DNA from 2 places in the Curtobacterium poinsettiae genome. Region 2 is predicted to be linked to the other one. Evidence: riboswitches for the same ligand, from Rfam matches in the RefSeq annotation. Region 2 holds a riboswitch; the other holds the start of a gene.
What was found. Region 2 has a riboswitch for thiamine pyrophosphate ahead of ACL00U_RS04725 (ECF transporter S component). Riboswitches for the same ligand answer to the same signal wherever they lie in the genome.
Positions count from the first base shown of each region.

Region 1: another riboswitch for thiamine pyrophosphate. It lies ahead of thiM (hydroxyethylthiazole kinase); the one in region 2 lies ahead of ACL00U_RS04725 (ECF transporter S component).

Region 1 covers NZ_CP178434.1:1,410,895-1,415,693, reverse strand. Annotated here, with positions in the region: gene ACL00U_RS06720 (phosphotransferase enzyme family protein) at 1-7, opposite strand, end outside; gene ACL00U_RS06715 (NUDIX domain-containing protein) at 126-1,100, opposite strand; TPP riboswitch at 1,170-1,265, shown strand; gene thiM (hydroxyethylthiazole kinase) at 1,254-2,120, shown strand; gene thiE (thiamine phosphate synthase) at 2,117-2,863, shown strand; gene thiD (bifunctional hydroxymethylpyrimidine kinase/phosphomethylpyrimidine kinase) at 2,860-4,353, shown strand; gene ACL00U_RS06695 (metallophosphoesterase family protein) at 4,413-4,799, opposite strand, start outside.
Region 2 covers NZ_CP178434.1:1,002,436-1,007,234, reverse strand. Annotated here, with positions in the region: gene ACL00U_RS04730 (ATP-binding cassette domain-containing protein) at 1-908, opposite strand, end outside; gene ACL00U_RS04725 (ECF transporter S component) at 926-1,564, opposite strand; TPP riboswitch at 1,559-1,670, opposite strand; gene ACL00U_RS04720 (hypothetical protein) at 1,753-2,073, opposite strand; gene glgX (glycogen debranching protein GlgX) at 2,202-4,433, shown strand; gene treY (malto-oligosyltrehalose synthase) at 4,430-4,799, shown strand, end outside.

The sequences.
Region 1 (4,799 bases), 410 kb from region 2:
GCTCCAAGGGGAACCTCCTGCTGTTGCGTCTCCGTTGACGGAGGGCCAGCGTACCGGCAAGCGAGCGACGGGCGCTCCGTCGACATCCGGAACACGGCGCGTCGGTCCCCGCGGCCGAGCTGGCCTCAGAGCTGGTCGCGCAACCAGGACGGCCCGTGGACGGTCGCGCCGAGGGCCTCGACGCGGTCACGGAGCTCGCGGTCGGCCGTCACGACGACGACCGGCCCGTCACCGGCCCGGACCGCTGCCCGGGCGGACTCGACGATTGCGTCGTCGCCGGAGGCAGGGGCACGGACGACGTCGACAGCACCGGTGGCGGCGCCGGTGCTGGTGGCCGTGCCAAGGCCGGTGCCAGTGCCGGTGCCAGTGCCAGTGCCGTTGTCTGGGTCCGCGGGCTCCGCGGAGCCAGCGGCACGGGCCTCGCCCTCGAGCACCACGGTCCACCGGGGCCACCACCGTGCGAACGGCAGGTCGAGCAAGGTCGCGGACACCCCGCCCGCGGCGAGCGCCGACACCTGTGCCAGCAGCCGTGACGCGGCACCGGCTCGGTCCTTCCACCACCCGTCGGGCACGCTGCCGACGACGTTCGCCGCGTCGACGACGACGTGCGGGGTGGTCGCGACCGTGGCGCGGAGCGCCGGCCACGACCTGCCGAACCCGGGGTGCAGGGGCAGGTCGTCGACCTGGTCGATCGGGATCCACGACAGCGCGAGGCTCTCGCGGTCGGCGATGACGGGTTCGAAGGGTCGGGAGGCGCGCCCCACGACGGTCGTGTAGGTCCAGAACCCCAGGTCGAGCAGCGCCGTGTGGCGCAGGGCGATCGCGTCGTCGGGGACGCCGGCTTCTTCGGCGGACTCGCGGAGGGCGGCGGTCACGGCTGCTTCGCCCTGGTGCCGTGCGCCGCCGGGGATGCCCCAGGTGCCGCCGTGGTGGCTCCACTCGACGCGGTGCTGCAGGAGCACGCGGCCGGCGCCGTCGTCGACGAGCAGGCCGGCGGCGCCGAAGCGTCCCCACGCCTTGGTGCCGTCGGGGCCGACCGCCCAGGCGTCACCGGGGTCGCGGGGGCCGGGTGGGGGCCCGGGAGGCGTTGCGTCTGGCACGGGTCCAACCCTGGCACACGGTGCCCGGAGCGGGCCTCGAAGTGGTCACCGGGCGTCGTGTACGGTGTCGCTCGAGACACGGGGTGCCGCATCCAGCGGCTGAGATCACACCCGTCGAACCTGCTCGAGCTCGTACTCGCGAAGGGATCGTCCATGGAAACCGCTGCGCCCTCCCCTGCCTGGGCCCACCGAACCGCCGAACTGCTCGAGGCCGTGCGTGCCCGGGCCCCGCTGGTGCAGTGCATCACGAACACCGTCGTGCAGAACGTCACGGCGAACGTGCTGCTCGCACTCGGGGCCTCGCCCGCGATGGTCGACGTGGCGACCGAGGCGGGGCCGTTCGCCCGGGTCGCGGACGCCCTGCTGGTGAACACCGGCACTCCGCACGCCGAACCGCGGGTCGCCGCGCTCGAGGCCGTGCACGCCGCCCGGGACGCGGGCACTCCGTGGGTCCTCGACCCGGTGGCGGTCGGCTCGCTGCCGGTGCGCACCGCCCTGGCGCGGGACCTGCTCGCGTTGCACCCGACGGTGCTGCGGGGCAACGCCTCCGAGGTGCTCGCCCTGCTCGGCGACTCGGCCGGTGGCCGCGGGGTCGACAGCACCGTGGGCACGGAGGACGCCCGGGTCGCGTCCGTCACTGCTTCGGACGGGAGGCTCGTGGCCGCGGTGGCCGTGTCGGGGGCGGTCGACCTGCTGGTCGCGCCGGGCATCGGTGTGGTCCGGGTGGCGAACGGGACCGACCTGCTCACGCGGATCACCGGTGGCGGGTGTGCGCTCGGCGCGGTCGTCGCCGCGTTCACGTCGGTCGCGCCGGAGGACGCGGGTGCCGCTGCCGTCGCTGCCACCGCCGTGCACACGATCGCCGCGGAGCTCGCGGCACGGGACGCCGGTGGGCCGGGGACCTTCCAGCCGCTGTTCCTCGACCGGTTGGCGTCGCTGACCCCGGAGGATGTCGTCCGCGAGGCCCGGATCACGGTCGAGACGGCTCCTGCGGTCGACACCCGGGCGGTGTCGGCATGAGCGGGCTGCAGTCCGCCGGGTTCGGCGTCTACCTGGTGACCGACGGCGCCCTGGCCGACCGGCACGGCATCGGGGTGCTCGGGGTCGTCCGCGCCGCCGTGCACGCCGGGGTCCGGATCGTGCAGGTGCGGGACAAGGACGCCTCGGCGCGTGACCTGTTGGCGCTCACCGCCGCGGTCGCAGACGCCGTCGGGGACCGTGCGACCGTGGTCGTCGACGACCGGCTCGACGTGGCCCTCGCCGCTCGGCACGCCGGACACCGGGTCGCGGGCGTGCACCTCGGCCAGTCCGACGTCCCCGTGGCCGTCGCCCGCGCCCTGCTCGGAGCGGACGCCCACGTGGGCCTCACGGCGAACACGCTCGCGCACCTGGCCGTCGTCGAGCGGCTCCCCCGCGGCACCGTCGACCTGCTCGGTGTCGGGGTCGTGCACCCCACGGCGACGAAGGCCGACCACCCGCCGGCCCTCGGCCACGACGGGTTCGCCCGGCTGGCCGCCGCGACCGACGTGCCGTGCGTGGCGATCGGTGGGGTGACCCTCGACGACGTCGTGCCGCTCCGGGCAGCCGGTGCCGCGGGCGTCGCGATCGTGTCGGGCATCTGCGCCGCGGCCGACCCGGGGTCCGCGGCGGCGGCGTACGTGGCCGCCTGGGGCCCTGGAACCGGCCACGGGGCGGAGGCGGGGCGGCTCGCAGAAGGTGTACCGGTCCTCCCAGTCTTCACGCGGCGCGGGGCGGACGCATGAGCGTCCCGCGGGTGCTGAGCATCGCCGGGACCGACCCGACGGGCGGGGCCGGGATGCAGGCGGACCTCAAGGCGATCGCCGCACATGACGGGTACGGCATGGGCGTCGTGACGGCGCTCGTCGCGCAGAACACGCACGGGGTGCGGTCGGTGCACGTGCCGGACGTCGGGTTCCTGCGGGAGCAGCTCGACGCGGTGTCGGACGACGTGGTGGTCGACGCGGTGAAGATCGGGATGCTCGGCACCGTCGACGTCGTGCGGGTCGTGACGGACTGGCTGCGGGAGCACCGGCCGCCGGTGGTCGTCGTCGACCCGGTGATGGTGGCGACGAGCGGGGACCGGCTGCTCGACGAGGACGCGGCCGCAGCCGTGGGGGCGCTGTTCGCGCTCGCCGACCTGGTGACCCCGAACCGGGCCGAGCTGGCGGTGCTGGCGGAGCTGGCCGGGTCCGGTGCGGCTGGTCCTGGTGCGGCTTCGTCGGCGGCTTCGTCGGCGTCGTCGCTGGATGCCGCGCGTGCCGTGGCGGCGCGGTGGGACGTCCTCGTGCTGGCGAAGGGGGGCCACGACGAGGGACCGACGTCGGACGACGTGCTCGTGGCGCCGGACGGCACCGTGCGGGTGTTCACGGGTCCCCGGGTCGCGACGACGAACACGCACGGCACCGGGTGCTCGCTGTCCAGTGCGATCGCGACGCTCGCCGCGCGGCACGGCGACTGGGAACTCGCGCTCGGGGTGGCGAAGGAGTGGCTGACGGCGGCGCTCCGCGGAGCCGACGCCCTGTCGGTGGGCAGCGGCAACGGTCCGATCGACCACGGCGCGCTGACTCGAGCCGCCCTGCCGGCGCTGTCGTACACGGACGTGTGGTGGGCGGACGCGGCGACGGTGCTGCAGGAGACGATCGACTGCGCGTTCCTGGTGGGGCTCCGGGACGGGACGCTCGAGCCGGAGGTGTTCGCCAGGTACCTGGCGCAGGACGTCCACTACCTGCGGGCGTACGAACGGCACCTGGCGGCGCTCGGGGTCGGTGCTACTGCTGCCGGTGCTGCTGCGTTCTGGGCAGCGGCTGCGCAGGGGTGTGCCGACGAGGCGCGCGACCTGCACCACCGTCGGCTGGCCGGCTCGCACGCCGACGATCCCGTGCACCCCACGTGCGCCGGGTACCTCGCGCACCTGCAGGAGGCCGCCGACGCCGGCTCTCAGGCGGTGCTGGCCGCCGCGGTGCTGCCGTGCTTCCGGGTCTACGCCTGGGTCGGCTCGCAGCTCGGCGTCGCGCAGGACGGGCACGCCTTCGCCGACTGGATCACGGCGTACGGGGACCCGGGGTTCGCGGCGTCGAGCGCCGAGGCGACCCGGCTCGTCGAGGAACTCGCCCGTGCGGCGACGCCCGACGAGCGGGGGCGGATGGCGCGGGCGTTCCGGCGGTCGACAGCATGGGAGCTCGCCTTCTTCCGGATGCCGACGGCCGCACACGACGCCTGGGTCTCGCGCTGACGGACGGTCCTCGGGCGACTTCCCCGAGGACACGCCTCGGGGCCGGGTCTCGGGTGGGACTAGCGGGCGACCGGGGGCAGCCGCACCAGCTCGACGGACAGCACGGCACCGCTGACCGTGCCGCGCATCCACGTGTGGTCGGGCTGGCGACGGCGGTCGGTCGGCGAGCCCGGGTTCAGCAGGCGCATCCCCGACGGCGCCACGGTGTCCCACGGGATGTGCGAATGGCCGAAGACGAGCACGTCGGTGTCGGGGTACTCGGCGTCCATCCGGCGTTCCCGGCCGGTCGACGCGCCGGTCTCGTGCACCAGGGCGAACCGCAGGTCCTCGACCCCGAAGCGGGCGACGAGCGGCAGGCGGTCGTCGAACTCCGGGCCGTCGTTGTTGCCCCGCACACCCTCGAACCGTCGGGACCGCGCCTGCACGGCGTCGAGGGTGGCGAGGTC
Region 2 (4,799 bases):
AGCGGGCGGAATGCCGCAGTCACCCCGCCGGGCGACCCGGGTATTTCGCCCGCTCGTCCCGCCGCACGCTGCCCCCGCGCAGAACCGCGCTCCGGCTCGGCACCGGGCACCCAGACCCCGGCCGCGGTGAGCGCCTCGCCGTGGGTCGCCAGCACCTGCGCCGGCGGACCGTCCGCGACGACGCCGCCCGCCGGTTCGAGCAGCACGAGCCGGTCGACCAGGTCGAGCCAGGTGCCGATCCGGTGCTCCACCACGAGCAGGGTTGCCCCGGTGTCGTCGAGCAGTGCCCGGACGGCGTCGTGCACCTGCGCCACACCCTCGGGGTCGAGGTTGGCGCAGGGCTCGTCGAGCACGAGCGCACCGGGCCGCATCGCGAGCACGCCGGCGAGCGCCAACCGCTGCCGCTGCCCGCCGGACAACTGCGCGGTGGAGCGGTCGAGCGGCAGGTCGAGGCCGACGACGTCGAGCGCGGACCGCACCCGGTCCCAGGTCTCTTCGCGGGGGACACCGGCGTTCTCGCAGCCGAAGGCCACGTCGTCGCCGACGCGGGACATCACGGTGTGCGCCTCGGGGTCCTGCATGACGAGGCCGACACGCCCGCGGACCGCGCGGGGGTCGGACTCGTCGACCAGGAGTGTCCCCTGCACCGACGCCGCGGTGGCGTCGGTGGCGTCGGGTTCGTCGGGCAGCACGCCGGCGACGGCTCGCAGGAGCGTCGACTTGCCGGCCCCGGACGGTCCGACGACGGCCACGCGCTCCCCCGGCTCGACGACCAGGTCGACTCCGCGGACGGCCCAGGCGTCCCGTTCCGCGTACCGCCAGCCCCAGCCACGGAACACGATGCGCGCCCCGCGGACGCCGACACCGGCACCGGCACCGGCGTCGCCACCGGCAGAGGAGGGCGTCACCGACGGAGCGGGCACGGTCACACCAGGGCGCGGGGTTCGCGACGGCTGTGCTCGCGGCCGGCGGCGAAGGACGACAGCACCCCCGTGCGGGCGAGTGCCCGCACGATCAGCCAGGAGCCCGCTCCCGCGATCACGGCACCGGAGATGACGGCACAGATCACGTAGACGACCTTGAAGGCGACGTTGAGTCCCGGGTACCAGAGGACGGTGTCGTTGATGCCGAGCGCGAGCCCGGCAGCGGCACCGGCGAGGACGACGACCGGCAGGCGGTAGACGCGGTACAGGAACAGCGCGAGGACGATCTCGGCGCCGAGGCCCTGGACCAGCCCGGCCTCGAGGGTGAGCCATCCCCACTGCGTGCCGAACAACGCCTCGACCGACGCGGCCACCATCTCGCCGTAGAGCGCGGCGCCGGGCTTCCGGACGATGATCGCGACGATCGGGCCAGCGAGCAGCCAGACCCCGCCGAACAGGGCCTTCGTGCCGGGGAGCACGAGGTCCATCACGGCGCTGATGGGTTCGTAGCCGAACTCCCAGAGCCGGAAGACGACGCCGAGTGCCACCGCGAGCACACTCGCGACGACGATGTCGACGACCCGCCAGCGCAGCGATCGCCGCGGAGCGGTGGTGACGGTTGTTGACGTGCCTGAAGGCATGCTGCTGACTCCTCCCTGCGCCGGCATGATCCGGATCAGGTTCGACGGTCGGAGCGCCGATCGCTCCCTCTCAGCCCGGCGGTCCCGGACTCCCGTGTGTGTGCCAGCAGTCTAGACGCGGTCGCGACCGCGTGAAGGACGGGAGGCCCGTGGCGGCGTCGCCACGGGCCTCCCGTTGCGTCAGGTGGTCACTTCTTGAGCGCGCGCACCAGCTTGCGCAGGACACGCCCGGCCACCCACACGAAGGGGATGCCCACGACGATCAGTGAGATCGGGTTCGGCTCGAACACCAGGTCCTTGCCCGGGCGACGGACGTAGGCGCCGACGGGGGCCGACAGGCCGCCGCCACCGCCGCCACCGTTCTCGTCGTCCCCGCCGCCACCGAAGCCGAACCAGCTGACGGACACGGGGATGAGGGTCTGGTCGCCGACCTCGACGGGTTCTCCGTAGTTCGTGGAGACCCCGAGCGGGCGGACCTGGTCTGCGATCTTCGAGACGATGTTGGCCATGCGCGCGACGCTACTCGTCCGTTCCTCAACAGGCCGCGGGGCGCCTCACGCATCCACAGCTGGGGCTTGTCTGCGGACGCGGACGAGTGCCGCCGATATGTTGGCCGCACCCACACCTGGAGGACCGTTTGCACACCTGGCCCGGAAACCCGTACCCGCTCGGGGCGACCTACGACGGGAGCGGCACGAACTTCGCGCTGTTCTCCGAGGTCGCCGAGCGCGTCGAACTCTGTCTGTTCGATTCCGACGGCAACGAAGAATGCGTCCGCCTGCTCGAGGTGGACGCCTACGTCTGGCACGCGTACCTCCCCAACATCGGCCCCGGGCAGGAGTACGGCTTCCGCGTGCACGGCCCGTACGACCCGGACTCCGGCGCGCGCTGCAACCCGTCGAAGCTCCTGCTCGACCCGTACGCCAAGGCGACCAGCGGCGAGATCGACTGGGACCAGTCGCTCTTCTCGTACACGTTCGGCGACCCGGACTCGACCAACGACGAGGACTCCGCGTCGCACATGATGAAGGGCGTCGTGATCAACCCCTTCTTCGACTGGCAGGGGGACCGTCCACCACGCACGCCGTACGGCGAGACCGTCATCTACGAAGCACACGTCAAGGGCCTCACCGAGACCCACCCGGACGTGCCGGAAGAGCAGCGCGGCACCTACGCCGGCGTCGCCCACCCCGCGGTCATCGAGCACCTGCAGCGCCTCGGCATCACCACGCTCGAGCTCATGCCGGTGCACCAGTTCGTGAACGACTCCACCCTGCAGGACAAGGGGCTGTCGAACTACTGGGGCTACAACACGATCGGTTTCTTCGCGCCGCACTCGGCGTACTCGTCGTCGGGCGACCAGGGCCAGCAGGTCCAGGAGTTCAAGACGATGGTGCGCGAGCTGCACCGCGCCGGCATCGAGGTCGTCCTCGACGTCGTCTACAACCACACCGCCGAGGGCAACCACCTCGGCCCGACGCTGTCGTTCCGCGGCATCGACAACGCGGCCTACTACCGCCTGGTCGACGACGACAAGAAGTTCTACATGGACTACACGGGCACGGGGAACTCGCTCAACGTCGGGCACCCGCACTCGCTGCAGCTCATCCTCGACTCGCTCCGCTACTGGGTGACCGAGATGCACGTCGATGGGTTCCGCTTCGACCTGGCGTCGGCGCTGGCGCGCGAGTTCTACGAGGTCGACCGCCTGTCAGCTTTCTTCGAACTGGTCCAGCAGGACCCGATCGTGTCGCAGGTCAAGCTCATCGCCGAGCCGTGGGACGTCGGCCCCGGTGGCTACCAGGTCGGCAACTTCCCGCCCCAGTGGTCCGAGTGGAACGGCAAGTACCGCGACACCGTCCGTGACTTCTGGCGCGGTGAGTCGTCGACGCTCGGCGAGTTCGCGTCCCGGATCTCGGGCTCGGCCGACCTGTACGAGCACGACGGTCGCACGCCCAAGGCGAGCATCAACTTCATCACCGCACACGACGGCTTCACGCTGTACGACCTGGTGGCCTACAACGAGAAGCACAACGAGGCCAACGGCGAGGACAACAACGACGGCGAGAGCCACAACCGGTCGTGGAACTCCGGCGCCGAGGGCCCGACCGACGACGAGGCCGTGAACGCCCTGCGGCTGCAGCGCCGCCGGAACTTCCTGGCGACCCTGCTCCTGAGCCAGGGTGTGCCGATGCTCGCGCACGGCGACGAACTCGGTCGGTCGCAGTCGGGCAACAACAACGTCTACGCGCAGGACTCCGAGCTCAGCTGGATCGACTGGGACAGCGCGGACGAAGACCTCATCCAGTTCACCGCCGACGTGGTGAAGCTGCGGCACGACCACCCGACGTTCCGCCGGACCCGGTACTTCAACGGCCGTCCGGTCCGTCGTGGCGAGGGCGAGCCGCTGCCCGACGTGGTGTGGCTGACCCCCTCGGGCGACGCGATGGACCCCGAGGACTGGGACTCCGGCTTCGGCAAGAGCGTCGGCATGTACCTGAACGGCGAGGGCATCCGCGGCCGCGATGCCCGCGGTGAGCGCGTCACCGACGTCGGCTTCATCACGTACTTCAACGCCCACGACGACGTCGTGACCTTCACGCTGCCGCCCGAGGAGTACTCCCCCGGCTGGACCGTCCGGATCGACACCGCGGACCCCGGCGCCCGTGACGAGGTGCTCGACGCGGGCACCCCGCTCGACGTCCCCGCACGGTCGATGATCGTGCTCCGCGCCGAGCCCGACCACGAGGTCACGAGCACCCCGGTCGACGCCGAACAGGACGGTGCCACCGAACCGGCAGCACCGCAGGACGCCGTCACCACGGTCAACCCGGCCGGGTCCACCGCACCGAGCGGAACCGCCCGATGACCGCCGGAACGCCCGGCGCCGCGAACCGCGTGCCCGCGTCGACGTACCGCCTGCAGGTCTCCGCCGACTTCGACCTCGACGCCGCGCGCGACCTGGTCGGTTACGTGCACGACCTCGGCGCCGACTGGCTGTACCTGTCGCCCGTGCTGCAAGCCGAGTCCGGGTCGAACCACGGCTACGACGTGGTCGACCACACCCGCGTCGACACCGACCGCGGTGGCGACCAGGCGATGCGGGCGCTGGCCGAGGCCGCGCACGCCGTCGGCCTCGGGGTCATCGTCGACGTGGTGCCGAACCACGTCGGTGTCGCGACCCCCGAGTCGAACCCGTGGTGGTGGTCCCTGCTCGAACTCGGCCAGGGCTCGC